3 regions of the Nitrospira defluvii genome follow, and region 1 is predicted to be linked to each of the others. Evidence: riboswitches for the same ligand, from Rfam matches in the RefSeq annotation. Region 1 holds a riboswitch; each other region holds the start of a gene.

Region 1 (9,542 bases):
CGGCCGCGAGAGAGACCGGAGCATGATCGTCGAGCGGAAACCATTTGCCGTTTATGCCATCACGAAGCATGGGATCGCGATTGCGTCCCGGTTACTGCCGCAGTTGTCGGGTGCGGATCTCTTCGTGTCGGAGAAGCTGTTCGACTCGGCGCCGGCCGGTTCGGTGCGGCTACCGCTGCCGATGGGGCCGACGCTGAGCGAGACGTTTACGGCCTATGATTGCCACATTTTCATTATCAGTGTCGGGGCCGTAGTGCGGATGATCGCACCGCTTTTGAAGAACAAGAAGGTCGATCCGGCGGTGGTCTGCATCGACGACGCCGCGCGGTTTGCGATCTGCGTCCTGTCGGGTCACGTCGGCCGCGGCAATGTATTCACCGAGCGAGTCGCCCAGGCCTTGGGCGCGCAATCGGTCGTGACGACGGCGTCTGATGCCATCGGCACCTTGACGGTGGATATTTTGGGGCGCGATCTGGGATGGACGCTCGACGATCTGGACCGGAATGTGACGAGGGGCTGCGCAGCGGTGGTGAATGCGGCCAAGGTGTTGTTTGTGCAGGAGACGGGAGAGCCGGACTGGTGGCCGGCTGAGAAGCCCTTGCCCGACGGAGTGCGCTACGCTACGTCGCTGGAAGGCGTGAACCCGAACGAGTTTGAAATGCTCTTGATCGCCACGGACCGCGAGATCGGCTTGTCCCATCCGGCCCATTGGAAGAAGGCCGTCATCTATCGCCCGAAGAGTCTCGTGCTCGGGATCGGCTGCGATAAAGGCACGGCTCCCGATCTGGTGGAGCGAGGAGTCCTGGCCCTCTTGGCAAAGCACGGCCTTTCTCTCAAATCCGTCAACGAGCTGGCGACCATCGACGTAAAAAAGGATGAGCCGGCCTTGCTGGCCTTGAGCGAGAAATATGGCTGGCCGCTGCGGACCTATCCGCCGGAGCAACTGGACGTGATGCCCGGCATCCTGAATCCCTCGGAGACGGTGAAACGGCATGTCGGTTCGCGCGGGGTGTCTGAGCCAGCTGCATTACTTGCGGCAGGGGTGGACGAGCTTCTCGTTCCCAAGCAGATTTATACGGAGCCGGGAGCGGGCCGATCGATGACCTTGGCCGTGGCACGGCGGACCTTCGTGAAACGGCCGATGGAGGCGGGCAGCCTATGAGCGAGGCAAAGGGAATTCTCTATGTCGTGGGCATCGGGCCGGGTGCGCAGGACCATGCCACTCCGGCGGCCTTGAAGGCGATTGCCGAGTCCCAGCTTGTCGTCGGCTACAGCACCTATATCAAGCTTGTCCGCCACCTGCTTGAAGGGAAAGAGATCATCAAGACCGGGATGACGGAAGAGATCGGCCGTGCCCGCGCCGCCATTGAACGGGCGAGAGATGGTGCCACTGTGTCGCTGATTTCGTCCGGCGATGCGGGGGTCTATGGCATGGCAGGCCTGGTCTTTCAGGTGTTGAAAGAAATTGGTTGGACGCGAGACGATTCGCCGGAGCTTCGCCTCATCCCAGGGATGACCGCGCTCAACTCCTGCGCGTCGTTGGTTGGCGCGCCGTTGGTCCACGACTCCTGTTCGATCTCGCTGTCGGATTTGCTGACGCCCTGGTCGGTGATCGAGCGACGGATCGAGGCGGCGGCCAGCGCGGATTTCGTGATCGGTCTCTACAATCCCGCCAGCGGCAGACGCACGAGGCAGATCGTGGATGCGCAGGCGATTATCCGGCGTCACCGCGACGGGAGCACGCCGGTAGCTCTGATCAAGAGTGCCTATCGCGAGATGCAGCATGTGGTTCTGACCGACCTGGATACGTTTCTGGATTATGAGATCGGGATGTTGACGACCGTGATCGTTGGGTCGAGCAACACTTTTCTCTTCGAGGGCTACATGGTGACGCCGCGCGGCTACACCAATAAGTACAGTTTTGACGGGGCGGTGCTTCCTGGTCAGAGGCCTGGGTTTTCACTTGTTGTACCTCCGGCCTCGGAGGTGGACTGATGGCGAAGGTCGGACGGTTAGCCGGAGCCATTCTGGCTGAGACGGAAGGACAGTTCTTTCTGGTGGGCAATCCCAAGGAGCCCTGCGATTTTGTCGCGGTGGGGTTCGAGAATCCCGGCGTGATCGATGCTCTGACCTGTCCGTTCATCAAGTTGTCAGCCATTCGCCCGGTGCAGGTGCCCCAACCGTACCTGACCATGACAGTCGAGGGAGACGCCTTAGCGAGATTGTTAGTCGATCGGTTCGTCATTCAGCGGAATGGATCGGTGAGCGATCGCCTCTGGCGGCTGGTGACCGATCCTCAGCAAGAACACCGCGCCGCGCCTGCTGGAGTAATCGACGCGCGGTGGCTGGGAGAGATCCCGGCAGAGATTTGGCGGATTGTGCGAGAGACTGTATTGAAGTGTACGTAAAGGAGTGCTGATGCGTGTCTATATTATTGGCGCAGGTCCGGGCGATCCGAAATTGCTGACGCTGCGTGGCGCGGAGCTGATTTCGTCCTGTCCGGTCGTGCTCTATACCGGTTCGCTGGTCCCCAAGGACGTGATCGCCCGTGCGAGGCCCGATGCCAAGGTGATGGATTCGTCCGGGTTGACGCTGGATCAGATCATCGAGGTAATTGTGGCGGCCCGTGACGCGAATCAGGATGTGGCGCGGGTCCATACGGGCGACCCGATGATCTTCGGCTCCACCGCCGAGCAGATGCGCCGGTTGACGGAGCTGGGTATTGCCTACGAGATCATTCCCGGCGTTTCTTCCTTTACCGCTGCTGCTGCGGCGCTGGGCCGTGAACTCACGCTCCCGGAATTGTCCCAGACGGTGATCCTGACCAGGGCTGAGGGACGGACCTCGATGCCGGCGGGGGAAAAACTGGAAGATCTGGCGAAGCATCAAGCGACCTTGGCGCTCTTTCTGAGCATCACACTCTTGAAGGATGTCGTGTGCGATTTGACCCCGTCGTATGGGGCTGATTGTCCCGTGGCTATCGTGCATAAGGCCTCCTGGCCGGATCAGGTGATCGTAACCGGGACCTTGGCGGACATTACGGACAAGGCCAAGGCGGCCAAGCTCAACTCGACCTCGATGGTGTTGGTGGGGCGTGTGCTGACGGCGACGGAGTTTGCCAATTCCAAGTTGTACGATCCGGAGTTTACCCATCGGTTCCGGAAGGGCGAGCCGGCGGTCACGAAGCCAGGAGAGAAGCGTGCCGACTGAGCCTGCCACTCAACGAGGCATGGTGTATCTGGTCGGGGCGGGACCGGGCGATCCAGGCTTGCTCACGGTCCGTGCGCTGGAATTGCTGCGTGCGGCCGATGTCGTGGCCTACGATGAGTTGGTCTCGAAAGCTATTCTTTCTCTCGTCAATCCGGAGGCTGAACTGCTGCCGGTGGGCCGCCGTCATGGCGAGGGGACGATCGGCTATCGATTGCATCCGGAGGTGCTGGCTCGCGTCAAGGCCGGCAGAACGGTCGTGAGGTTGAAGGCCGGAGATCCGCTGATCTTCGGGCGGGGCGGAGAGGAAGCGGAAGAATTGGCGGAAGCCGACATTCCCTGCACGATCGTTCCAGGGATTTCATCTGCTCTTGGCGCCGCAGCCTATGCGGGCATTCCACTGACGCATCGCCTGCATGCTTCCGACGTGACGTTCCTGAGCGGCCACGATGTCGAGGGGGGCCGGAGCCTTACTGATTGGGCCAAGGCTGCCAGCGGCAAGGGCACTTTGGTGTTGTTCATGGCGGCTAGAAAACTGTCGGCGAACCTACAGAGATTGATCCAGGCTGGCCGCTCGGCGGAGACTCCCGCTGCCTATATCGCCTCCGCCACCACTCCCGAACAAAATGTGATTGTCGGAACCGTGGCGACCCTTCCAGGAAAAATACGGGATGTCGATCTTGCCATTCCGGCCCTCGTCATCGTCGGCGACGTCGTGGGAGTGCGTGAACGAATTGCCTGGTTCGAGCGCCGCCCGTTGGCGGGTCGGCGGCTGCTCGTGGCGCGCGCGCGTCCGGGCCGCTCCGCGATGGCAGCGGAACTCCGTGCGCTCGGCGCGGAGGTGCTGGAAATCCCCGAGGTCGAAGCGGCCTCGTTACACGGAGGCGCGTCCATCAAGACCGCTCTGGCTCGGTGCCATGAATTCCGCGGCATTGTCTTCGGCTGTGCCGCCGGGGTTGAGGCGGTCTTGTCGCATGTCCCAGCCCTCGACCTGCCGGTCATCGCGGTCGGAGAGTCGGCGGCGCAGGCGCTGTCACGGCATGGCATTGCACCTGCCGTCACGTTACGTGGCGCTTGTCAGGAGGCGGTGAACGAGCAGTCGGCGGTTTTACAGAAGGGGCCATGGCTTCTCGTGACAGCGGAGGAAGGCCGGCCGAACTTACATGAGGCATTGACGAAGGCTGGAGTAGAGGTTGAAGCGGTGGCGGCCTATCGGTCTGTGCATCGGTTGCCGATGGGGCCCTTGCCGTCGATTGATCTTGTGGTGCTGCCCAGCTCCTCGGCGGCTCGCACTGTGTTGTTTGGCGACTTCGGTCAGGCCTTGCTGGGGGTGCCGATGGCGGCGATCGGGCCGCAGACCGAACAAGCGGCGCGCCAATGTGGAGCGCAGTCTGTCGCGTTGGCGCAAGAGGATACGGTGGCAGCGCTGGTTTCTTGTGTGGTGTCGATGGTAGGGAAACTATGACGGATCATGCCTTTCCCGAAACCTGGCGCCGGGGCCTGTACGAAACGATCACGCGCCGCCGCGACATGCGAGCCTTTCTGCCTGATCCCATTCCGGATGAAACGCTGGCTCGCATCCTCATGGCTGCTCATCAGGCCGGATCAGTTGGGCTGTCCCAGCCTTGGAACTTTCTCGTGGTGGAGAATCTCGAGATCCGTGCCAAGGTGCGCACCCATGTCGAGGCCGAACGGCTGCGCGCAGCGGAAATGTTTGACCAGGAACGCCGTGAGAAGTATCTCACCTTCAAGCTGGAGGGGATTCTTGATTCGCCGCTCAACATCTGTGTCACCTGCGACCAGGAACGGTTCGGGCCGACGGTGATCGGGCGGAATACAATTCCGGAAACCGCTGTCTATAGCACCTGCTGTGCGATTCAAAATCTCTGGCTGGCCGCGCGGGCGGAAGGGGTCGGAGTCGGCTGGGTGAGTATCATGGAGCCGGCAGTCCTCCGCACGATCCTCGGAATTCCTGAACGGATCATTCCGGTTGCCTATCTTTGCGTCGGGTTCGTGGAGAGTTTCCCCGAGCGGCCTATTTTCGAAAGCAACGGCTGGTTGCCAAGGCTGCAACTGCATGAGTTGGTGTTTCATGATCAGTGGGACGAGCGGCCCAGGCCGGATCTGCTCCGTGCGCTGGAAACGAGCCGGATCGACGGAGCGAAAGCCACGCCGACGGAGATCGACTCGTGACGATTCCACGGCTTGTTATCGCCGGGGTTTCCAGCAACGTCGGCAAGACGACTGTCATGGTTGGGCTCGTCCGGGCCTTGCGCGCGCGGGGACTGAAGGTGGCCGTCTTCAAGTGCGGTCCGGATTATCTCGACCCGACCTATCACGTCCGCGCGGCTGGTGCGCCTTGCCACAATCTCGATGGATGGATGATGGGGCGCGAGGCGGTTCTTTCGACGTTCATGCACGCGTCGCAGGGAGCTGACATTGCGATTCTCGAAGGGGTGATGGGTCTCTTCGATGGCGCATCGCCGACCAGCGACGAAGGCTCGACCGCCGAGATTGCCAAGTGGCTTCAAGCGCCGGTGCTGCTTGTCTGCGACGCAGGTGGCATGGCCCGCAGCATTGCGGCACTGGCCAGAGGGTTTTCGACTTTCGACGCAGATCTTCAGATCGCCGGCCTCATCTGTAACAGGCTCGGCAGCCGAGGGCATCTGGATTTGCTTCGCAAGGTGACGGAGGGGAAGCCCCCCGTCCTGGGCGGGTTGCCGAAGGAAGCAGCCTTGGCTTTCTCGGACCGGCATCTGGGCTTACATAGCGCAGACCGGGCGACGGTCCCGGAGGGTGTCTTCGTGTCCTGGGGTGATCGGGTGAGCGAGTGGTGTGATGTCGATGCGATCATCGCGTTAGCGAAATCCGCGCCGGCTCTTCCTGAAATTTCTGCGACGGCACGGATCGTCGGGGAGGGAGTCAGTTGTCGAATCGGTCTCGCCTTCGACGAGGCGTTCCATTTCTATTATGACGACAATCTCCGTCGTCTTGAGGGTCTGGGTGCGGAGCTCGTACGGTTTTCCCCCCTTCACGATGCGCACTTGCCGGATGTGGATGGCCTGTATTTCGGCGGCGGTTACCCGGAAGTCCATGCCGAAGCACTGTCCCGGAACCAGTCCATGCGCAAGGAGGTAGCGGCGTTTGCCGAGGCCCAAGGGCCTATCTATGGCGAATGTGGTGGCCTCATGTATTTGTCCAATGGCATCAGGACGCTCGATGGCACGCTGCATCCCATGGTGGGGCTCATTCCAGGCGAAGCGGAAATGAAAGACCGTTTGCAGGCGCTCGGTTATGTCGAGGTGGACACGAAGGACGAGACGATGCTCGGTCCGTCCGGTCTGCGATTTCGCGGACATCAATTTCGCTATTCGGACTTTCGATTCACGGCGGAAGTCGAATGTGCCTACCATGTGCGCCGCCGCCGCGGAGGCGAGGCCTTTCAAGAGGGGTATCGTCAGGGCAATACGCTGGTGTCCTATGTGCACGCCCATTGGGCTTCGAACCCGCTCCTGGCCGAGGGATTTGTGCAGGCTTGTGTGGCCCATGCCAAGAGGGTGTCGTGAGGGACTATGAATCCTGCTGACGGCAATCTGTGGGCCTTGCTCGGTCTCGCGTTTGCCTTGGGGCTCAGCCATGGCGCCGATCCCGACCATCTTACGGCCATCGATGGCATGACGAGGGCCTCGGTGGATCGGCATCCGAGAATGAGCCGGTGGGTGGGGACCTGGTTTGCGTTCGGGCATGCGCTTTCCGTTTTGTTGATCGCGGGATTGATCGCGTTGGCGGCAGAGTATCTGCAATCGTTCAGCCATTCCGTGCTGCAAGTCAGCGGTGTCCTGTCAGCCCTTCTTCTATTCGCCATCGGGACTTTGAATCTGGCGAGGTTGGCCACATTGCCGGTTGGCGCCACGGCTCCAAGCCACGGCGTCATCGGCCATTTCCTGCCAAGGCAGTTGCTCAACATCACTCATCCAATGAGCGCCGTGCCGATTGGCGCGTTGTTCGGGCTGGGGTTTGAGACGGCCAGCCAGATGTCGGCCTGGGCCTTGGCCGGCACAATGGGCTATGGGCTGCTGGGCGCGCTGTTCATCGGAGTGGCATTCAGCCTGGGGATGGTCGTCACAGATTCACTCAACGGACTTGTTGTGCGACGGATGTATCTGGCTGCGACCAGGATGGCTCTCCAGGGGAATCGCATGATGACGCTGACTGTCGTGGGGTTAGCCTATGTTATCGGGATCATCAAACTGCTCCAGCCCACCTCCTTTGCTTTGCCAATCAGCGACATGGGTCTCACACTCATGGTGCTCGGGGCGGTGCTGTTGGCATTTATGGCAGCCTTAGTGAAAGTCAAGTGCAAGGTGGCGTAACTGAAAGGAGGCGTTCTAGCGGAACATTTTTCTATCTAATGAATTGATAGCCCACGTACCCCAAGGGAAGCGCGGTGAAAAGCCGCCACTGGTCCGCAACTGTGATCGGGGACGAAATCTGCATAGCCACTGTCCTATGGGATGGGAAGGCGCAGAAAGTAGGACGAGCCGAAAGTCAGGAGACCTGGGTGCTGGGATCCTTTATGCAAACCTTTCGAGAGCAAAGGGGCATGAGTTGTGTTTGCCCAAATCCTTGGGCGTATGATCGTTGTTTCTGCGTTGTTCTGGAGTTCAGTCGGTCGGGCCGATGATGCGGATGAAGCTCTGATCCTGCCCGACGTCGTCGTAACCGGGACGCAAGAATCGGCGTTCGAAGCCGCCTCTCAACATATCGTTACGGAGCGGGATCTCGAGCTTCAGGCCGTTGATCGGCCTGCCAACGTGCTTCGCCTGGTTCCGGGCCTCATTACCACCAACCCGGGTGGTGGGCCAGGCAAACCGGATAACTACTTGCTCCGTGGCTTCGATGCCGACCACGGGACCGATCTGGCCGGGTTTCTGGACGGCATGCCGCTCAATCTTCGCAGTCATGCCCACGGTCAGGGCTATCTCGATCTGAACTTCCTGATTCCTGAAACGATGAAGCGCATCGACGCCCATAAGGGGCCCTATCAAGTCCAGTTCGGAGATTTTGCCACGGCGGGGGCGGTGAACTTTGTGACACGGGATATGGTGGAGGAAGGGGTGGTGCAGGCCTCAGGCGGACAATTCAATACGCAGCGGCATCTGCTGATGTTCTCGCCCACGAAGGATCAGGTCCGTTCGCTGGTTGCGCTCGAAGGGTTTTATACCGATGGCCCGTTTGTGAATCCCAACCGAGCCCTCCGGCTCAACGGATTAGCCAAAGCGACGATGAATCCGACCGCCCACTCGGAACTCAGCATCATCGGCACCTACTACCAAGGCCGCTGGAATAGTCCTGGAGAAATTCCACTGCGGACCGTGGAGTCCGGGTTGTTGAGCCGGTTCGGCTCGGTCGATCCCTACCAGGGAGGTCGAACCCAACGGTCTACCGGCCATGTGCGCTACCGCTACGATACTCCGTCAGGCGGGACTGTATTTGCTGCGACATATCTTCAGTACTATGCCCTGAATCTTGTGTCCGACTTCACGTTCTTTCTCACCGATCCGGTGAATGGCGATGGGATTGAACAGGTCGATCGGCGCTATGTCTATGGCGGAGAGGTGGGATATCGCCAAAGCGGGAAGCTGCTGAATGTTGAAAGCTCCGTCACCGTCGGCGTGCAGACCCGCAGGGACGATGCCGAGGTTCGTCTGGGGACCCAGCGGCAATGGGTCCCGCTGGGAACTACGTCGGATAGCCGGATTCATGAGGCCTCGTATTCGCCCTATCTGAGATTGGAGTTTCAGCCGGCACCCTGGGCGAGGCTGACGGGCGGAACGCGAGCGGACTATTTTCAATTCAACGTGCGGAATCTCTGCCAGGCCGGGTGTCCACAGAACCCGAGCGGGAGCGTCAATGCTGTGATCACAACGACGAAGGGAAACCTCATTCTTGGCCCCTGGGCAGGCACGGAGATCTTTCTCAATGCTGGTACGGGCTTTCACAGTAACGACGCACGAGCCGTGGTAAGTGCGTCGAATGTGCAGGCCTTACCGAAGGCGACGGCATATGAAGTGGGGATTCGCACTCGCCCGTGGGATCGGCTTGAGGTCACGGCGTCGTTCTGGCTCATGGACCTGACCTCTGAACTGGTCTATCAGGGCAACCTGGGAACCACACAGATCCTTGGTGCCACCCGCCGCTACGGCATGGATCTTGGGAGCCGGATCCAGTTGCTGGACTGGCTGTCTTTTTCCGGAAGCGCTACACTGAACACTGCGGAATTTCGCGAGACGGGCAATCCGATCCCTCAGGCCCCGACCATGACCGGACGCGGC
Region 2 (9,542 bases), 490 kb from region 1:
ATGGCGAAAGGATCGATTGGCATGACGTGGATCGACCACACCGCTCAGACTCTGGCTGGAGACCTAGAGTCAGGTCCGGTGGTGCACCATGCCTATGCGGTTCGCGGGGTGCATTTCCGTTACGGAGCCTCGCGTCCACAGGGAGAGCCCTGGGTGCTTCGAGATGTGACGCTGGAAGTCGCACAAGGCGAGATCCTGGGCATCGTCGGGCCGAATGGGTCCGGCAAAACCTCGTTGCTGAAACTATTGGCGAAATTGGCTGTGCCACAGGAAGGGGAGATCGCCCTGTTCGGACGACCGTTGCGCAGCCTCTCTCACGAGCTGGTGGCGCAGTCCGTCGCGGTGGTTCCGCAGGACAGCCCGCAGATGTTTCCGTTCACGGTCGCAGAGACGGTCTTGATGGGGCGATTTCCCCACCGACGGCGGTCGGGATGGAGCCTGGGCTTCGGCTGGGAAGATCGAGAGGATTGTCAGTCGGCGTCGCAGGCCATGGCCACGATGGACATTGCGCATCTCGCCGGGTGCGCCGTCACCGATCTGTCCGGAGGAGAACGTCAGCGCACTATGATTGCGCGGGCATTGGCGCAAGCGCCCATAGTGTTGTTGCTCGATGAGCCGACGGCATTTCTGGATCTACAGCACCAGTTGGGCATTTGTTCGACCCTGCGCCGACTCTGTGACGAGCGCGGGTTGACGGTGGTGATCGTGTCGCACGATCTGAACCTTGCCAGTCAGTATTGCGATCGAGTGGCCATGTTGAGGGCGGGGCAGGTGCGGATGGTCGGCGCTCCCGCCGAGGTCATGTCGGTCGAAGTGCTGCGGGAGGTATATGGCTGCGAGGTCTTGATCGATGCGCATCCGCAGTCGGGATTGCCTCGGATCACGTTGCCGAGGCAAGGGATGTCGTTCAAAGGGTGATCGGATGTTGCGGGAGGGGTTCGCGCCGGCCCACCCGTGGGAAGAGAAGGGGCGCGTCATCATTGGAGAACGGAGTGTCAGGAAGACGCCGTCAGCGTCGGGGAAGATGGTGCAAATCCATCACGGTGCCGCCACTGTAAGCGGGGAGTGACTCTGCACGGAGCCACTGTTCGAGGAAGTCGTTAGCCATCAGCGTGAAGCTGTTTGCTGAAAGCTGAGTGCTGAGAACTTCTTCGGTCGGGAAGGCGCGGAGCCGCGACGATCCGTAAGTCAGGAGACCCAACTGACGGCTGTTACGACTGATCCCTTCGAGCGAAAGGGAGTGTCAGGATGTTGGTACGTCTCAGGCCATGGTCTGTCTTGTTCGTGTTGCTGTGTGTCATACGTGTCCCGCCTGTGTGGACGGCAGCGGCGGTTGCCGACGAGCCCCCGGAGTCTGATCCTGTCGTGCAGGCCGAGGAAGTCGTGGTCTCGGCCACCAAAACCCCATTGCCGGTAAGCCAGGTGACCAGCGCGGTCGAGGTCATCACGGCGCAGGACATGAAACGACAGAACATCAGGAGCGTGGTGGACGCGCTTCGGTTAGCCCAGGGTGTGGCAATGTTTTCGAACGGCGGGCCGGGTACCGAGGTCACGGCCAAGATTCGAGGCGGCGGGGCGAATCAGACCCTGGTGCTGATCGACGGCGCGATCGTCAACAGCGCCACCGTCGGTAGTTACAATTTCGCCAATCTGACGACCGACAATATCGAACGAGTCGAGATCCTTCGCGGCGCGCAGAGTATGTTGTGGGGCTCCGACGCCATGGGCGGGGTCATTAATATCGTGACGAAGAAGGGACAGGGGCCGCTCTCCGCGACCGGCTTCATGGAGTATGGATCGTTCGCCTCCATCCGTGAGGGGGGATCCGTCTCGGGGAAACAGGGGATCGTCGACTATAGCCTGTCCCTGTCCCGCTGGGACATGTCTTCCTTTTCCGCCGTCAATTACAGGCGGGGGGCGACGGAGCGGGATTCGTACCGCAATTGGCAGGGTTCGGGGCGAATCGGCGTCGATCTTCCGCATGACGGGCGGCTGGACTTCAGCATGCGTTGGATGAACTCCGATGTGCAGCTGGACAACCTGTCGGCTACCGCGCCGAGCGACGTGTACGGCTCGAAGATCCGGAGCCAGGAATATGTGTTCAGCGGGAGTTATGAGCAGCCGGTGACGAGCTGGTGGACGCAGAAGCTGACCCTCGCCCGATCTCAGGAGGCCTCGCTGTTTCTCCCCGGCACGTTGCAACGGAGCTTGGTCAGCGGTGCCTTCAGCACCCCATTCGGAGATCCGAACGAAACGCGTGTGCTCTCCAACCGCTTGGAATGGCAGCATAACGTGCAGATCACCAAATTGTTGCTGCTGAGCGCCGGTTATCAATTTCGGGAGCAGCAGGGTGAGAACGACAGCGGGCTCACGAATCGAATCCTGAGTTCCCACGCCGGATTTGCGCAAGCCCAGTTCAATCTCTGGGATCGAGTCTTCGCAACAGCCGGGATTCGCCATGATAGTTACAACGTCTTCGGCGATGCGACCACGTATCGACTTACGGCGGGGTATTACCAGAAGGAAACCGATACCAAGCTCCGCGCCGGGTATTCGACCGGCTTTCGCGCGCCCAGCATGAACGAGCTGTATTTCCCCAATTTTGGCAATCCCAATCTCGGGCCTGAAAAAAGTCAGAGTATGGATGTGGGGATCGATCAGTATCTGTTTTCCAAGCAGATCAAGTTCACGGGAGGGTTGTTCTGGAACCGGTATCGGAATTTGATCACGACCACATTCGATCCGGTCTTTTGCGCGCCGTTCAGTACCTTCGGGTTCTGCCCGCAGCAGCTTGGGGAAGCCTCGACCAAAGGCTGGGAGGCCGGACTCTCGTATACCTACTCAAGCGACAAACGGTTCGTGAAGAGCCTCATTCTGCAGGCCCAATACACGAACACGCTCACGCGCGATCTGGATAGCCAAAGTCGTTTGCCGCGTTGGCCCACCGATCAGTGGAGCGCCACGATCAGCTACCAGCCCATCGACCCCCTATGGATCACGTTGATCGGTCGGTATGTGGGCTCGCGATACAACACCACCGGAGATCGGCAACCTCTTCCGGCATTTGATGTGTGGTCGTTGGCGGTCACCTACGATGTCACAAAGCAACTCCAGGCTTATCTCCGGGCCGAGAACCTCTTCAATGAGAAGTACGAAGAAATCGCCAGCGCCGGTACGCCGATCCGGTCGGTTTTCGGCGGCGTTCGGGTCACGTTCGGGGGAAAGTCGTGAGGCGAGCGTGAGCGCACGACCGATGCATCGTCCTCGATTGATCATCGCCGGCACCCACAGTGGTGCCGGCAAAACCACCGTCACCTTGGCACTGCTGGCGGCGCTCAAGGAGAATGGTCTGGTCGTGCAGCCGTGTAAGGCCGGGCCGGACTTCATCGATCCCGGCCATCACCAGGTAGTGACCGGTCGGCCGTCGCGCAATCTCGACGGCTGGATGCTTGGCGAAACCGTGAATCGAGCGATATTCTCACACGCGTCGGCTGACGCGGACCTGTCGATCATCGAAGGCATGATGGGGCTCTTCGATGGAAGTTCGCCGACACAGGATAAGGGCAGTACGGCCGAGTTGGCCAAGCAACTCCAAGCTCCGGTGCTGCTGGTGATCGACGGCAGTGCCATGGCCCGTTCGGCCGCGGCCATGGCATTCGGGTACGCCAAGTTCGATCCGGCTGTGCGCGTCGTCGGCGTCCTGTTTAATCGGGTAAAGAGTGAGGGGCATTACCGATTGCTGCGAGATGCGGTGAGATCAGCCACGGATCTGGAGGTGGTCGGGTACCTGGAGCCGGATCCGGCCATGGCCATTGCCGACCGGCATCTCGGCCTGAGAACCGCAATCGAAGAAGGGCAGGGTGAGGTCTATGCCCGACTGGCACAGTCCGCGACAAGGACGATTGATGTGAATCGGGTCATCGCGCTGGCACGATCGGCAGACGACCTCGTGCTGCCGGCTGAGCCGGCGTTGGATCTGTCGGTGAGCCAACCGCAGACAGTGCGGGTCGGGGTGGCGTACGACGCAGCCTTCTGCTTTTATTACCAGGACAACCTGGAGATGCTGAAGGCGGCGGGGGCCGAGATTGTCCTGTTTTCGCCCTTGCGTGATGCCACCATACCGGATGTGGACTTGCTGTATTTCGGTGGCGGGTATCCGGAGCTGTACGGCGAGGCCTTGGCGGCCAATGCTGCCATACGATCCGCGATCCGTGCATTCAGTGAGAGGGGCGGGGCGATTTATGCCGAGTGCGGCGGTCTGATGTATCTGACACAGGCAATCCGTGATATGGCGGGACACCGACATGAGATGGTCGGGGTCATATCCGCTGAGGCGGTGATGCGGAAGGCCGGGATGACGCTGGGGTATCGAACCGTGCGGCTGACACAGCCCTGTCTGCTTGGTCCGGAGGGCACGGTGCTGCGTGGGCATGAGTTCCATTATTCGCTGCTGGAGCCGACGGGCGAACTGCAGTATGTCTGCGCGCTCTCGGATGCGGACGGCAAGCCGGTTGGACCGGACGGGGTGATGAGGCGAAAGACGCTGGCGTTGTATAGTCATCAGCATTTCGGCAGTTGCCCTGATGTGGTGGGGCATCTGCTCGGAGCTGCGCGTCGAGCGCGCCGGGATGTGGCACCTGCGCGAACGGCCTGAGATGACGGAGCAGGACAACCATACGGCCAGCATGCAGCGCCTGAAGGCTTCGGTGGACCGTCGTATTGAAGCGGCACAGGAAGAGAAGGGCTTGCTGATCGTCCATACCGGCGCGGGGAAGGGCAAGACCACTGCCGCGCTTGGCATGGCACTGCGTGTGCTCGGCCATGGGAGGAAGGTGGCGGTCGTGCAGTTCATCAAAGGCGCCATCGACACGGCAGAGGAACGCATGCTCCGGTCATTCGGCGAGCGTGTGACGTTTCTTCGCATGGGCGAGGGGTATACGTGGGAAACACAGGATCGCGAGCGCGATACGAGATTTGCCCAGGAGGCCTGGGCCAAGGCGTGTGAGTTCTTGCTGGATCCTTCCTATGCAATGGTGATTCTCGATGAATTCAACATTGTGCTCCGGCACGGGTACGCCGATCTCGACCAGGTGCTGCCGCGCTTGTTATCGCGTCCTTCTATGCAACATGTGGTCATCACCGGCCGAGGGGCTCCGCAAGAATTGATAGAAGCGGCAGACCTGGTCACGGAAATGAAGCAAGTGAAACATCCCTTTCGGAAAGGGATCAAAGCTCAGGCGGGGGTGGAGTTTTGAGAGGTCCGGTCAGCAAGACCTGCGAGCACTGCCGGCAGCCGTTCGAATGTGTCGGGTATCAATGCTGGTGCGGGAAAATCGGTATTACCGAACAGCAGATGGATTGGATCGCTGCGCGGTTTAAGGACTGCCTTTGCCCCGTCTGTTTGCAGCAGGTGGCGGATGGGACACTTGGGCCAACGAGGACGTCCGGGGCGAATCAACCAGGTTAGCGTGTCGCTGGGATGCCTCTCCAAGCTCGAGTCGGAAATCAGTGCTCTGGTGTGAAAGGATAGAAGCATGCGAATTACCAAGGTATATACCAGGACCGGTGATGCAGGGCAGACCCGGTTGGCCGGGGGACAGCAGGTGTGGAAGGACTGCCTGCGAGTCGAAGCCTATGGCACGGTCGATGAGCTGAATGCGTCGGTGGGGTTGGTGCGGGCGATGAACGCCGAGGGAGGAAGCGCGTCTCCCGCCTCCGCGCAACTCGAGGCTGATCTGCGTTGGATTCAGAATAAGTTATTCGATGTCGGGAGTCTGCTCGCGACCGCTCCGGGCCAGACCTTTCCCAACATGCCGAAGGTGACCGATGGCGATGTGACCAAGCTCGAAGAGATGATCGATCGATGCCAGGAGGAGTTGGCCCCGCTCAAGGAATTTATCCTGCCCGGCGGTGGCAAAGTTTCGGCCACGCTGCATCAAGCGCGAACCATCTGTCGGCGGGCCGAGCGCGATTGCATCCGGCTGAGCCGGGAAGAGGACGTCTCAGTAGTGCTCAACAAGTATCTGAACCGATTGAGTGATGCCCTGTTTGTCATGGCGCGCTGGGTCGCGAAGACGCAGGGGGAACCGGAATTTTTGTGGCAGCGTGAGACCGATGCCCCCGGCAAGTAAGTCAGGGAGACCGCGCCGGCGTTCCCAGTCTCGTCTCATTCTAGTCCTGGGAGGAGCGGCCTCGGGAAAAAGCCAGGTGGCGTTGGACAAGGCCGGTCGTAAGGGACCGAAGGCGTTTGTGGCGACCGGGCAGGCACTCGATGGCGAAATGAAGGCCCGTATCGATCGGCACCGTGCGACCAGGGCGGCTGATTGGTCCACTGCGGAAGTTCCTTGCGCGTTGGGCGATTGGTTTCGATCGGAGGGTTCCGGGTATCGCACGATTGTGGTGGATTGCCTGACCCTGTGGATGAGCAATGTCTGCGGCCGCCGCATTGTCGGGAAAGATTTGACCAGCGCCGTGGACGAATTGATACAAGCGATTCGGCGGACTCCGGCTCGGGTCGTCCTGGTGAGCAACGAGCTGGGATATGGATTGGTGCCGACCAGCCGGGATGCGCGCGCTTTTCGTGACCTCGCGGGCCGAATCAATCAGCAGTTTGCCGCTGCGGCCGACGAAGTCTATTTTGTCATCGCCGGACAATCGCTTAGGCTGAAATAAACAGGAGCACGACGTGATGACACTCGATGAGGTGGTGCGGCAGATTCAACCGGTCGATCAGCAGAGTGCCGCGAAGGCTCAAGCTCGCTTGGACGGGTTGACCAAACCCCTCGGCAGTCTCGGGAGACTGGAAGAGACCGCGGTGCGGTACGCCGCCATCACCGGCGACGTCAAGCCGAATGTGCCGCGCGGGGTCGTGTTCACGTTTGCTGCTGATCACGGGGTAGCAATGGAGGGCGTGAGCGCCTATCCGAGCGAAGTCACGCCGCAGATGGTCTTGAATTTTCTCCGGGGCGGCGCCGGGGTGAACGTGTTGGCGCGGCATGCCGGGGTTGAGGTTCGGGTGGTGGATATCGGGGTGGCCCATGACTTCGCAATGGTTCCTGGCCTTATCCAGAAAAAAGTCATGCGGGGAACGAGGAACCTCCGGCGCGAACCGGCGATGAGCAGAACAGAAGCAGCGCAGGCGCTGCACATCGGTATCGATCTGGCGACCCAGGCGGCGTGCGAGGGCATTGGGCTCATCGGCACCGGCGAGATGGGAATCGGCAATACGACGCCGAGCGCCGCAATCACGGCCGTGATGACCGGTCGGGCCGTGGCCGAGGTCACGGGACGTGGCACCGGCATCGACGAAGCCGGTCACGCCAATAAGATTCAGGTCATTCAAGACGCGTTGGATCGACATCGTCCAGACCCGGCTGATGCGGTCGATGTGGTGGCGAAGGTGGGCGGACTGGAAATTGCCGGATTGGCCGGGCTGATCCTGGGGGCTGCGGCGGCGCGGGTCCCGGTGGTGTTGGATGGATTTATTGCCGGTGCAGCTGCATTAATTGCCGTGGGGATCCAGCCGCTCTGCCGAGACTACCTCATCGCCTCGCATCGATCGGTTGAACGGGGGCACCAGGCGATTTTAGATCACCTCGGCCTCACGGCGCTCTTGGATCTCGACCTGCGGCTTGGTGAAGGTACGGGGGCCTGCCTTGGCATGGGGCTGGTACAAGCCTCCATCAAGATTCTCACCGAGATGGCAACCTTTGACGAAGCGGGCGTTTCGCAGCGTGACTAAGATCATGTCGATGACCAGACCCTTCGTGTTCGCCTGGCATTTTCTGACGGCGATCCCGATCAGCCGCCGTTATCATGATCCGACGGCAGATGAGCTGGCGGCGTCCATGGCCTGGTATTCCACGGTGGGGCTGATGATCGGCGGGCTCCTGGCGCTGGTGGATCAGGTCTTGCGCTGGTGGCTGACGGCCGAGGTGGTGAACGTCCTGCTGATCGTCCTGTTGGTGCTGCTCACGCGCGGGTTGCATCAAGACGGGCTTGCGGATACGGTCGATGGATTAGCCGGGGGCCGAACGATAGACGACCGGCTGCGCATCATGCGCGATCCGAATGTCGGTGCCCTCGGCGCGACAGGCCTTTTTCTCTCGCTCCTGCTGCGGTATGCCGGCTTGCTCGCCCTACCCCAGTCGTGGCGTTTCCCCATGTTGCTCTGTATGCCGGCGGTGGGTCGTTGGGCGATGGTGTGTGTGGCCTGGTCCTCTTCCTATGCGCGACGCGATGGAGGGTTGGCGTCGGCGTTCCTCACGAATCTGTCATGGCACCATGTCCTGCTTTCGACGCTGGTCTTGGCCGTGGCCTTAACGGCAGGTCTGGGCCCGGTTCCGGCCTTGGCTACCATGGCATTGGGGACTTTAGTGGTTGTGCTGGTACGGCAGGGTTGTCGCAAATGGTTCGGCGGCGTGACCGGTGATCTGCTCGGTGCCACCAATGAGCTGATTGAGATTGTGTTTCTGCTGCTGGTGCCGATCTTGGTGATGACTCGATGACGGGCGTCGATTTAGCGCTCGCGGCGGTGCTCGACATCGCGCTGGGAGACCCCCGCTGGTTTCCCCATCCGGTGCGAGGAATGGGCGCAGTCATCGGTTGGATCGATCATCGTATCCGCATCATCTGCCGGAGCGAGCAGGCTCTTCAGCTTGCCGGCGCCTGTCTGGCGCTCGGTCTGCCCGCCTCCGTCTATGGCGCAGCCACGTGGGTGATCGGGCAGGCTGCTGCGCTGCACCCAATCCTGGGCCAGGCCGTCGGCATAGGCCTGGCCTCTACCACGTTGGCTGGGCGCGACCTCTATGACCATGTGCAGGCGGTGACCGGCGCCTTGGCGGCCGGCGATTTGGCGGGAGCGCGAAAGGCGGTCGCCATGATTGTAGGGCGCGACAGCGCCGCGTTGACGGAGCCCGAGATTGCGCGCGCGACCGTCGAGACCATCGCCGAAAGCGCCTCCGACGGGATCATCGCCCCGTTGGTGTATCTGTCGCTCGGCGGCGCGCCGCTGGCGCTGGCCTACAAGGCGGTCAACACGCTCGACTCCATGATCGGCCATCGCGATGAGCGGTATGAACATTTCGGCTGGGCCTCCGCCCGACTTGACGATGTGGTGAACTGGGTCCCTGCTCGATTGACGGGCGGCTTCATCGCGCTGGCTGCCGGCTTGTCCACCGGGCAATGGCATCGCATCCATGAGAGTTGGTACATCTTGCATCGGGACGGTGACAAGCATCCCAGCCCGAACAGCGGACAGCCGGAGGCTGCCATGGCCGGTGCGTTGGGTGTGCAACTCGGAGGACGGAATTATTACGACGGTGTTCCCCATGATGCCGAGTTGCTCGGGGATGGTCCGGGGGAGGTGACTCCCGAACATATCGGTCGCGCAACCCGCATCATGCTGGTCATCTATGCGCTCGGTTTGTTCTTTGCTTTGTTGTCCTTGTGGGTATCATGACGCGGACGGTCCACGGCGGAGATGTGTACGGCGCTGCTCGTGATGTGGGGCGAGCGCCCGATCGATTGCTCGATTTCAGCGC
Region 3 (9,542 bases), 500 kb from region 1:
GGTGCGCGTCATGCTTCACGCACCGGTGGTCGAATTGCAGGCTTCGTCGGACGGCACCCGCATCGAGTCCGTCCAAGTGGCAACGTTCGCAGGCCGGCGTTTTCAGGTCCGCGCACGAATCATCGTACTCGCAGGGGGCGGGTTGGAAACCACGCGCCTGTTGCTGGCTTCTCGACGCGTATATCGGGATGGCATCGGGAACCATTCGGATTGGCTGGGGCGCGGGTATATGTCGCACATTCACGGGGTGATTGCGAGCATCACGCTTACGGCTGGGCAAGAGGTGATGTTCGGATATGAAGCGGATCCACAGGGTGTCTTCTGCCGTCGACGGATCGGCTTTTCCGAGGCCGCTCAGCGGCGTCATGAGCTGTTGAATCTCTACATGTTATTGGATCGGCCGCTGCTCGGTGACCCTGACCACGGTAATGCGGTGCTGTCGGCCACCTTTTTGCTGAAACGGCTGTTGGGTGGAAGACAGCAGGAGGAGCTGGGGACAGGTAAGTATGCGCTGTACTGGCGGCATCTGAAGAACATCCTGATGGGGTCACCTCAGGCTCTGTCGGTGTTACCCAAATTCGGGCGGAAACGACTCCTTCAGAGGCGGCGTATTCCCTCTCTGCTCATGCGGTCACGGTCGAATACGTATTACCTGTATTTTCAGAGCGAGCAAATTCCTCATCGTGACAATCGTGTGACGCTGGACGACGTGCAGGATGAATTGGGCATGCCGCGGTTGCGGCTCAACTTTCAGGTGACCGAGCAGGATCGAGCGAGCGTGCAGCGTGCGCACAAGCTTCTCGACGAAGAACTTCGCAGGCAAGATTGCGGCTACCTGACATATCTTGGAGACGATGTGTCGCAATTGATGGGGGACGTGAAGGCCGTACTCGGACATCACATCGGAACCACACGGATGTCGGCCGATCCTTCACTGGGGGTGGTCGACGAACAAGGTCGAGTGCATGGCATCGCCAATCTATTCGTTGCCAGTAGTTCGGTGTTTCCCACGTCCAGTCACGCGAATCCGACCTTGACGATCGTCGCCATGGCCCTGCGCGTCGCGGATCATCTGAAGGGGACACATTCGGGCCTCATGTGAGACGGAGAACTTATTGTCGCGGGAAAGGGGAGCACCATGTATTGGAAAAACAAACGCGTACTTATCACCGGAGGGGCTGGACAAATCGGGTCTCATCTCGTGGCCCGTCTTGCTGCCGAGGGCGCCCAGGTGACGGTCGCGGACAATCTCTGGCGGGGCAAGAAATCGAACCTGCTCGCCGAGGACGGTGTGCCGGTGATTGATCTGGAGCACCGGTTTCTTGAACTGGATCTTGCGGATTATCGGAACTGCGAACGAGCGACGGAAGGGCAGGATGTGGTCTATCACCTGGCCGATGTGGTCGCCGGCATCAACTATGTGTTCGGCAACCAATTTTCGTTGTTTAACGCCAATCTGATCATTGACTCCAATATGTTACGGGCGGCCATTGCGAATCATGCCTCGTCCTACGTGTATGTCGGGACTGCCTGCAGTTATCCCGCTGAACGTCAGAGCAAATTGAATCCGCCGCCCTTCAAAGAAGACGATGTCTATCCCGCCTCACCGGAATCCTCCTATGGGTGGAGCAAACTGATGGGTGAAATGGGCTGCGATTTGGCCAGAAAGGAGAAGTTGCTCGACATCGGTATTCTCCGTTTCCACAACGTATATGGCCCGCACTGCGAGATGTCGCCTGAAAAGTCGCAGGTCATTCCTTCTCTCATTCGCAAAGCCATTCGATATCCGGATGAAGAATTCGTGGTGTGGGGTTCGGGAAAACAGCGTCGGGCATTCGTCTTCGTGAGCGATATTGTGGATGCGCTGGTGTCCGTTGCCACAAAGGGCATGAATCGAGGCGTCATCCAAATCGGACCCGATTACAGCACGTCCATCAAGGAAATTGCGGAGCGGGTCTGTGCGATTTCCGGTAAGCAGATCGATATTCGGTTCGACACAAGCAAGCCGGAAGGCGATGTCGATCGGGCGGCAGATTGGACGAGGGCGCGCACCCTCCTTGATTGGTCGCCCAAGACGAGTATTCAAGAGGGACTTGAGCAGACCTACGCGTGGTGTGAGCGACAGATCCTACAAGGCGTGGGACGAGGATAGGGAGACGACTGGGGTTGCAGGCAGCGCTGATCGTCGTGCTGTCTGTGTCCGTGCCGTCAGCGCAGTCAGTCGGAGTATTCAGGTTGTAACAGCGGAGTGAGGCAACACCGTGAAAAAGGCATTGATTACCGGCATCAGCGGACAGGATGGATCGTATCTCGCAGAGCTGTTGTTGTCGAAGGGATATGAAGTGCATGGCATCATCCGGCGCTCCAGTTCCTTCAATACCGCCCGGATCGACGCGATCTATCAGGATCCGCACGTCGCTGAACCGAGGTTACGTCTGGTCTACGGAGATCTGAACGATGCGAGTTCACTGAATAAAATTCTACGCACGATTCAACCGGATGAGATTTACAACTTGGGTGCGCAGAGCCATGTGCGCGTGAGCTTCGATGTCCCCGAATATACCGCGGAGGTCACAGCATTGGGGACGGTTCGCCTATTGGAAGCGATTCGTGAATCAGGCATTCACCCGAAGTTTTATCAGGCCTCGTCGAGTGAAATGTTCGGCATGGTGCAGGAAATTCCCCAACGGGAGAGCACACCCTTTTATCCACGTAGTCCGTATGGGGCAGCCAAGGTCTATGCCCATTGGATTACAGTCAACTATCGCGAGGCCTACAATCTTTTTGCCTGTAGCGGCATTTTGTTTAATCATGAGTCGCCTCGACGGGGAGAGACTTTTGTCACCCGGAAAATCACTCGCGCTGCCGCTCGTATCAAATTGGGCGTTCAGCACGAGTTATTCCTTGGAAATCTCGATGCCAAGCGGGACTGGGGATTCGCCGGCGATTACGTCACGGCGATGTGGATGATGCTGCAAGCCGAGCAACCGGACGACTACGTGATTGCCACGGGTGAAACGCATACGGTACGCGAATTTCTGGAGCAGACCTTCAGTTATCTCGATTTAGACTGGAAGCGGTATGTGAAAATCGATCCACGCTACTATCGACCCACCGAAGTGGACCTGCTGATCGGGGATGCGTCGAAGGCCAAGCGGGTGTTGGGCTGGGAACCCAAAGTGTCTTTCGGTGAATTGATCAGAATGATGGTCGAGGCCGATCTTCACGTCGAGCGGGCAATTCTCAATGGTACGAGGGGAGCCCGATAAGGATGTCTTATTGGCGCGACAAACGAGTCGTCGTGACTGGTGGATCAGGTTTCCTGGGCTCGGTGGTTGTGGCTCAGCTTCGGCGGCAGGGGTGTCGTACCATCATTCTCGTCCCGAGAAGTCGAGACTATGACCTTGTTGATATCGGGGCTGTCCGGCGAATGTATGCAGACACGACACCGGATTTGGTTCTGCACCTCGCGGCTAGGGTGGGTGGGATCGGAGCGAATCAAACCCATGCCGGCCGGTTCTTTTACGACAATCTCATGATGGGCACGCAGTTGATCGAGGTTGGCCGTCAGCGAGGTCTGGAGAAACTCGTGGCCGTCGGTACGATTTGCTCCTATCCGAAACATACGCCCGTGCCGTTTCGCGAAGAGGATCTGTGGGCCGGTTATCCGGAGGAAACCAACGCACCATATGGCCTAGCCAAGAAAATGATGCTGGTCCAGGCCCAGGCGTACCGGCAACAGTATGGCTTCAACGCCGTCGTCCTGTTTCCGGTGAACCTCTATGGTCCCGGGGACAATTTTGACATGGAGACGTCGCATGTCATTCCCGCCTTAATCAGAAAATGCGTGGAAGCGAAGGAGCGGGGGGATGATCGGGTCGTCCTATGGGGAGATGGGTCACCCTCACGCGAGTTTCTGCATGTGGATGACGCGGCGCGCGCGATTGTGCTTGCCGCCGAACACTACAACGGCAGTGAGCCGGTCAATGTCGGCACGGGGCATGAGATCACGATTCAGACGCTTGCTGAGCTGATCGCCGAGGCAGTGGGGTTTTCCGGCCGAATTGTATGGGATGCCTCAAAGCCAAATGGACAGCCGCGACGGTGCCTTGAGGTGAGTAGAGCCAAACGCCTGTTCGGCTTCGAGGCGTCGGTGGCGTTTGTCGACGGGATCCGGCAAACCGTCTCTTGGTTTCAAGCCAATAGGCGGAGTATCCGTGAAGTTGTCTTCTGACTCTGCATGCCTCCTCTCATGTCCACGTAGCGAGAACCTGCTGTCCCGGCTTCGCTAGTTCACACAATTCGGATGTAATTTTCCATCCGAGAGGTAGACGCAGGAGAGGAACGACGAAGGATTATTCGTGACGGCATTTTTCAGCGCCGTTGCCTGCTGCGTTCCAGGGCGAATTAAGCAGTCGTAGGGGAAGACCCCGGGGACCATCCATGAGGGATGCGCCGACCACAACGCAAAACCATGAATTTGCGGATAGCCGGAAACGATACGTGGAAGGGCCGCCGCGATTTTCTGGGCCGCCCAACTCGAATTCTGCTGAGTGCCGTCGGGAAATCCTAACTCCATAAAGAACACTGGTTTGGATGGCGCGACCGTCTTCACCTCTTGCAGGACAGCGTCCAGTGCGGCAAAGTGATTCTCAACGGGGACCACGTAGTCCTGGGTGAGCCCGGGCCAGTCCTTTGCGTAATAATCGATCATATAAAAATCGAGACTCACCCAGTCGACGTATTGGTCTCCGGGGTAAAAGTTGGCGAAGGAGTGGCAGCTCTGAAGCAGTTGCTTTGCGTACGCCTTGTCGACCGTGGCCGGCAGATCCGCGACGTCATAGTCGATCTGGTTTAGTTGGTTCACAGACCATCCCATAGAGTCAAATGTGAGAAACCTGAGACCTTCGCGGCGAACAAAAAAATCGTAGTAGTAGCGTTGTGCCGCCTTGAGACGTTCAACCCCGTCGCAGATTTGCGGCGTACCGATATCGGTATAGAGTGAACTATACGGCAGGGAGGATGGGTTGAACTCCGCAAAACCGCGCTTGTTTTCGATTGCCCATTGCAGCGACTTGTCTCCTGCCGGACCGAAGCCCCCGAAATAATCTGCTCCGATTCCATTGGGTTCGCGCCCAGAGATAAAAAATGTCGGTTTGCCGTACTGACGAAGCTCGCCGGCAAATCTTCGAAGCTCTGCATCGTAGACGCCGCTGAGAAGCTTGTCGACAGTGAACCCATCCGGCGCCTCGGATTCACCCGGTGCCGGATGGATGTTGTATGCCTGAACGACAATTACCTTTCCTTCCTGCCAGGCAAGATTCGCGGCTGCGACATCGAAATGCGGCTGCCCGGCCGCATCGTACCCGTTCGCCCAGGTGCCGCGGTGCCTCGACCAGAGCGCAGTTTTCCGGCCGCTGGCCGATTCAAACGAAGCGATGTCGTTCTGCACCCATTCATACTGCCCGATATAAAGACCCGCTGCTGGCGGAGGGGCGATCTTGAGCACCGAGTAGTCACGGGAGGTCGCAGTCTGGCTCGCTGGAGGGGTGGGGGGCGGTTGTGTTTGCACTTGGCGTTTTCTGCGGTAAAGCCAGTTCTGGGCTTCTGCGGGTGAGACAGAGTCGAAAGAGATCCAGATGCCAGATAGAAAACTTAGTGCGAGAATAGCGGCAATGTGTGTTTTCACGATAATACCTCCGAGTATCTATGGTTGATACTCAGCAAGCGTCGTACCATGCGCGGAGGTCGTCTTGAGCTCCAAGATGTCCATAAAAGGTGATGTTTTTATCTTGACGTGTCTCCGGGTTGGCACATTCTTGTACAAACTGCGGGCAGGACCATGCAGGCGGTAGTTCCGTATCATCGGCTCCTGGGCAGAAAGGCGAGACGGGATGTTGCCCACTACTTCTAGGGTTCTATCCCCGGAATACATTCCGTCGGCATCAGCTCGCCTCCGTGGAAGTGGGAGACCTGTTTCCACTTTTGCAGCACGGCCTTGTCATCGAAGGTGAGCAGGTATTCCTCACACCAGGTGCCGGGCGGGGTATAGCGGTTGCCGGACTGTTGCTCACGAAATTCATAGACCCAGACGCCCTCGCCTTCCTCGCCCTTTCGAACCGCTTTGGGCGCGCCGAGAGCCTGCTTCACCTCTGTTTGCGTGGCGCGACCTTTCGCGGAGTCGAGGTACGCCCCTTCCTTTGTTTGAAGATGACTGCAGGCGACGACGTTGATGGCGATGGCCATGAGACCGAGTATGTGACGGAGATGAGTCATGATGCCTCCCGGTTCGAGGGGAATCTTCCCAGTGCTGTCGTGAGTGCGATCGGATTGTACACTGATCCGACACAGTCGTCTTCTGTGAGTTGATTTCCGGGAAGCGGCGTGGCGGTATCGAGTACGTGTGGCGGATAGGGTTCTATGTGTGGGAGAGTCGAGCAGACAGACCACGAGCGTAAGATCTAGCCCTGGAGAGAACGAGCGAGGACAGGCAGCAGGTGATCAGACGGCTTTTTTGACCAGGCCGGAACGCAGGCAGCGGGTGCACACGCGAATGCGTAAGGCTGAGCCGTTGACGAGTGCTTTCACGCGTTGCAAGTTGGGATTGAAGACGCGCTTCGTCCTATTGTTCGCGTGGCTGACGTTGTTACCGGTTTGGTGTTTCTTCCCACAAAGATCACAAGCAAATGCCACGGACCTACTCCTTTGTTGCGGCGTCTTTCAACGACTAGTGCTGAACGGAGCGAAATGCTACCATAGCCCCACGGGCTAAGACAAGCTGCCGGGGTGAATTCTCCACTGTGGATGCCCTCCTTCCTGTGCAAGGCCCTTCACCGTCACGGAGGTTCCATCCATGGATGTGGTCACGCTCGTGGGGTTGCTCGCCGGTACCCTCACCACGATTGCCTTTATCCCCCAACTCCAGCAGACTTGGCGTACCCGCTCCGCGCAGGACGTGTCCTTGGGCATGTTGCTCACTTTTGTGACCGGGGTCTTTCTCTGGTTGGTGTACGGCTTGCTTCTCGGCGCCCTTCCCATCATCCTCGCGAACCTCGTCACGCTTGTCTTAACTCTCGCCATTCTCATCCTCAAACTTCGGTACCGCTCGTAGCGCTTTTTCCTGCGCGTCAGACGACGGCGGCATCCGTGGGAATATCTCCTCGATGGCTTCCGCTCGCGCCTCCTCTTGACAAGATCGGCCATCTTCTCCTAGAGTTTGCCGCGTTTCAAGACACCTCGGGTCAAGGGAAGAGGGTGTAAAGCCCTCGCGGTCCCGCCGCTGTAAATGGGGACGAAACCCGCAGGCGCCACTGTCTGGGAAAGCCGTCGGTTATCGGCAGCCAGCATTCAGCCAACAGCTGATGCCTGATCGCTGAGAGCTGATCGCTTCGAAGATGGGAAGGCGCGGGGAGTAGGATGAACCATAAGCCAGAAGACCTGCCCGAGGAAGACCCTTTATTCCCTCGTGGGCTGGGGAATAGGCGAGGATGATGGTGCGGGTAATCCTCAGGGTTCCACGTTGGCCCTGGGGATTTTTTATTTGCTCGCCGTTCGCCCGATCCCCGTTCGCCGAAGTCTCACCGGAATTCTTGGAGTCGTCTGCTATGTGTTGCTCGCCTGTGTATCGCTCGCGTTTGCGCAATCTCCGGAGGATGATGCGGTGATGAAACGCCGTCAACAAGGCATCCTTACGGGCATGCCGTTCATGGCCAATATTACGCCGCGCACGTTTGTCGACGACGCGGGGAGAAAACTCTATGTGGCCAAGGCGCCCGCGCGAGTCGTCTCGCTGGCGCCCAGCATTACGGAGATGCTATTTGCGTTGGGGCTGGATGAGCAGATTGTCGGGGTGACCGAGTTTTGTAACTTTCCAGAGGCAGCCAAGACGAAATCCAAGGTCGGCTACGCCAATCCCAACCTTGAATCGCTGATCGCGCTTCGACCCGAGTTGATCGTCGCGCCTCGCGAGTTTCATCGGGCGAATGTCCTGGCCAAGCTGGAAGAACTGAAAATTCCCGTGCTGCTCTTGGATGCGACGTCGCTGGAAAGTATTTTTTCGCATCTGCATACGTTGGGGCGCATTTTTGATCGCTCCACGGCCGCCCATGCGATGACGCTGGCGATGCGCAACCGGATGGCGGAACTCACCGCCAGAACCGAACATCTAGCACGCGTTCGGGTCTTGTACGTCATCAACAGCCAACCGCTGATCACGGTAGGTCCGGGAAGTTACATTCACCAGATGATCGGGCTTGCCGGTGGACTGAATATCGCCTCGGAGGCGAAGGCGCCCTATCCGCGTCTTACCATGGAAACGGTGTTGAAGGAAGATCCCGAAGTCCTGTTGTTCCCCAGAGGGTCGATCGAAACCGTGCCGCGAAGTGAGCAGGAGGCTTGGAGGCGCTGGACGACGGTGACCGCAGTTCGGGAAAACCGTCTTCGCGACGTGTCGGCCGATGCTCTCAACCGCCCGGGCCCGCGCGTCATGGAAGGGCTGGAGGCGTTGGCCCGGGCGATCCACCCCGAAGCCTTCGCGTCGGAACCGGTACCCGTACAGCCATGATGCCAGCAGCCGGCCACCCCATGCCTCCCGCGCACGCCTTGACTGCATCGACCTTGTCCACCGGTCCCTTGCCATCTGGTCCGCCGACGGTCGCAGGCGACCCGCCGGTTCAGGACTTGATCCTCACACCGGCGCGCTGGTGGCGCGTGATGACCGTACTGTCGCTCGTTGCAGGCTTGTTGGCTCTCGTGTGTCTGCAGTTGGGGACTCAGTACATCGGGGTGGGGCGCATCCTCGGACTCTTCGCGTTGCTGCTGTTCGGTCGACCGGGTGACGAGCAGATGGTCGACACGGCCGGCGTCATTCTGTTTCAGGTCCGGCTGCCGCGGGTCGCACTCGGATTTCTGGTGGGGAGCTGTCTTGCCTCAGTCGGCGTGGCGTTGCAGGCCTTGCTTCGGAATCCGCTCGCCGATCCCTATGTGCTGGGTGTCTCCAGCGGGGCGGCCTTGGGCGTGGCCGTCGCTGTCTTGTTCGGCATCGGAACGACGGTGCTGGCGCTGTCGATCCTGCCGGTGTGCGGATTTATTGGCGGCCTGGTGGCCCTCGCGATGATCTATCGGATGGCGGCGACCCATGAGCGTCTGCCGATTCACTCGGTGCTCCTGACCGGGGTCATCCTCAATGCGATTTTCTCCGCGCTCATCATGTTCATCACTTCCATCATGGAGCCGAATCGGTCGTTCGGCATGATGGCGTGGTTGATGGGGTCGCTCACCGCCCCGGCCTATCCGGTGCTGGTGGCCTTGTCCGGCTATCTGCTGATCGGGCTGATGCTGCTCTTCAAGCAGGTCCGTGTGCTCAATATTCTGGCCTTGGGTGAAGAGCCGGCGCGCTCGCTGGGTATCGACACGGAACGTGTCAAACGGTTCATCTTTTTGGTGTCGGCCCTGATGACCGGGGCCGTGGTGTCGTTCAGCGGCATGATCGGTTTTATCGGCATGATCGTGCCCCACGCCGTCCGTCTCGTGCTCGGAGCCGA

Evidence for each region. A riboswitch is a leader RNA that binds a small molecule or an ion and turns the genes downstream of it on or off. The one in region 1 is predicted to bind cobalamin.
Region 2: linked by a shared signal. The riboswitch ahead of KJA79_RS15530 (TonB-dependent receptor plug domain-containing protein) and the one ahead of KJA79_RS17835 (TonB-dependent receptor) in region 1 are both predicted to bind cobalamin.
Region 3: linked by a shared signal. The riboswitch ahead of KJA79_RS15515 (ABC transporter substrate-binding protein) and the one ahead of KJA79_RS17835 (TonB-dependent receptor) in region 1 are both predicted to bind cobalamin.

What each region holds. Positions count from the first base shown of each region.
Region 1 is NZ_CAJNBJ010000017.1:576,885-586,426, reverse strand. It holds gene cobI (precorrin-2 C(20)-methyltransferase) at 1-26, shown strand, start outside; gene KJA79_RS17875 (cobalt-precorrin 5A hydrolase) at 23-1,162, shown strand; partial or broken gene cobJ (precorrin-3B C(17)-methyltransferase) at 1,159-2,408, shown strand; gene cobM (precorrin-4 C(11)-methyltransferase) at 2,419-3,210, shown strand; gene cobA (uroporphyrinogen-III C-methyltransferase) at 3,200-4,672, shown strand; gene bluB (5,6-dimethylbenzimidazole synthase) at 4,669-5,400, shown strand; gene KJA79_RS17845 (cobyrinic acid a,c-diamide synthase CobB) at 5,397-6,773, shown strand; gene KJA79_RS17840 (HoxN/HupN/NixA family nickel/cobalt transporter) at 6,780-7,580, shown strand; cobalamin riboswitch at 7,589-7,786, shown strand; gene KJA79_RS17835 (TonB-dependent receptor) at 7,842-9,542, shown strand, end outside.
Region 2 is NZ_CAJNBJ010000017.1:88,737-98,278, forward strand. It holds gene KJA79_RS15520 (FecCD family ABC transporter permease) at 1-25, shown strand, start outside; gene KJA79_RS15525 (ABC transporter ATP-binding protein) at 22-918, shown strand; cobalamin riboswitch at 994-1,220, shown strand; gene KJA79_RS15530 (TonB-dependent receptor plug domain-containing protein) at 1,249-3,231, shown strand; gene KJA79_RS15535 (cobyrinic acid a,c-diamide synthase CobB) at 3,239-4,654, shown strand; gene cobO (cob(I)yrinic acid a,c-diamide adenosyltransferase) at 4,629-5,255, shown strand; gene KJA79_RS23355 (cysteine-rich CWC family protein) at 5,252-5,467, shown strand; gene KJA79_RS15550 (cob(I)yrinic acid a,c-diamide adenosyltransferase) at 5,535-6,131, shown strand; gene cobU (bifunctional adenosylcobinamide kinase/adenosylcobinamide-phosphate guanylyltransferase) at 6,115-6,672, shown strand; gene cobT (nicotinate-nucleotide--dimethylbenzimidazole phosphoribosyltransferase) at 6,686-7,741, shown strand; gene cobS (adenosylcobinamide-GDP ribazoletransferase) at 7,746-8,507, shown strand; gene cbiB (adenosylcobinamide-phosphate synthase CbiB) at 8,504-9,460, shown strand; gene cobD (threonine-phosphate decarboxylase CobD) at 9,457-9,542, shown strand, end outside.
Region 3 is NZ_CAJNBJ010000017.1:79,042-88,583, forward strand. It holds gene KJA79_RS15475 (FAD-dependent oxidoreductase) at 1-1,102, shown strand, start outside; gene KJA79_RS15480 (NAD-dependent epimerase/dehydratase family protein) at 1,139-2,152, shown strand; gene gmd (GDP-mannose 4,6-dehydratase) at 2,262-3,269, shown strand; gene KJA79_RS15490 (GDP-L-fucose synthase family protein) at 3,272-4,234, shown strand; gene KJA79_RS15495 (glycoside hydrolase family 26 protein) at 4,289-5,689, opposite strand; gene KJA79_RS15500 (hypothetical protein) at 5,911-6,276, opposite strand; gene rpmB (50S ribosomal protein L28) at 6,502-6,693, opposite strand; gene KJA79_RS15510 (SemiSWEET transporter) at 6,854-7,111, shown strand; cobalamin riboswitch at 7,222-7,459, shown strand; gene KJA79_RS15515 (ABC transporter substrate-binding protein) at 7,466-8,563, shown strand; gene KJA79_RS15520 (FecCD family ABC transporter permease) at 8,560-9,542, shown strand, end outside.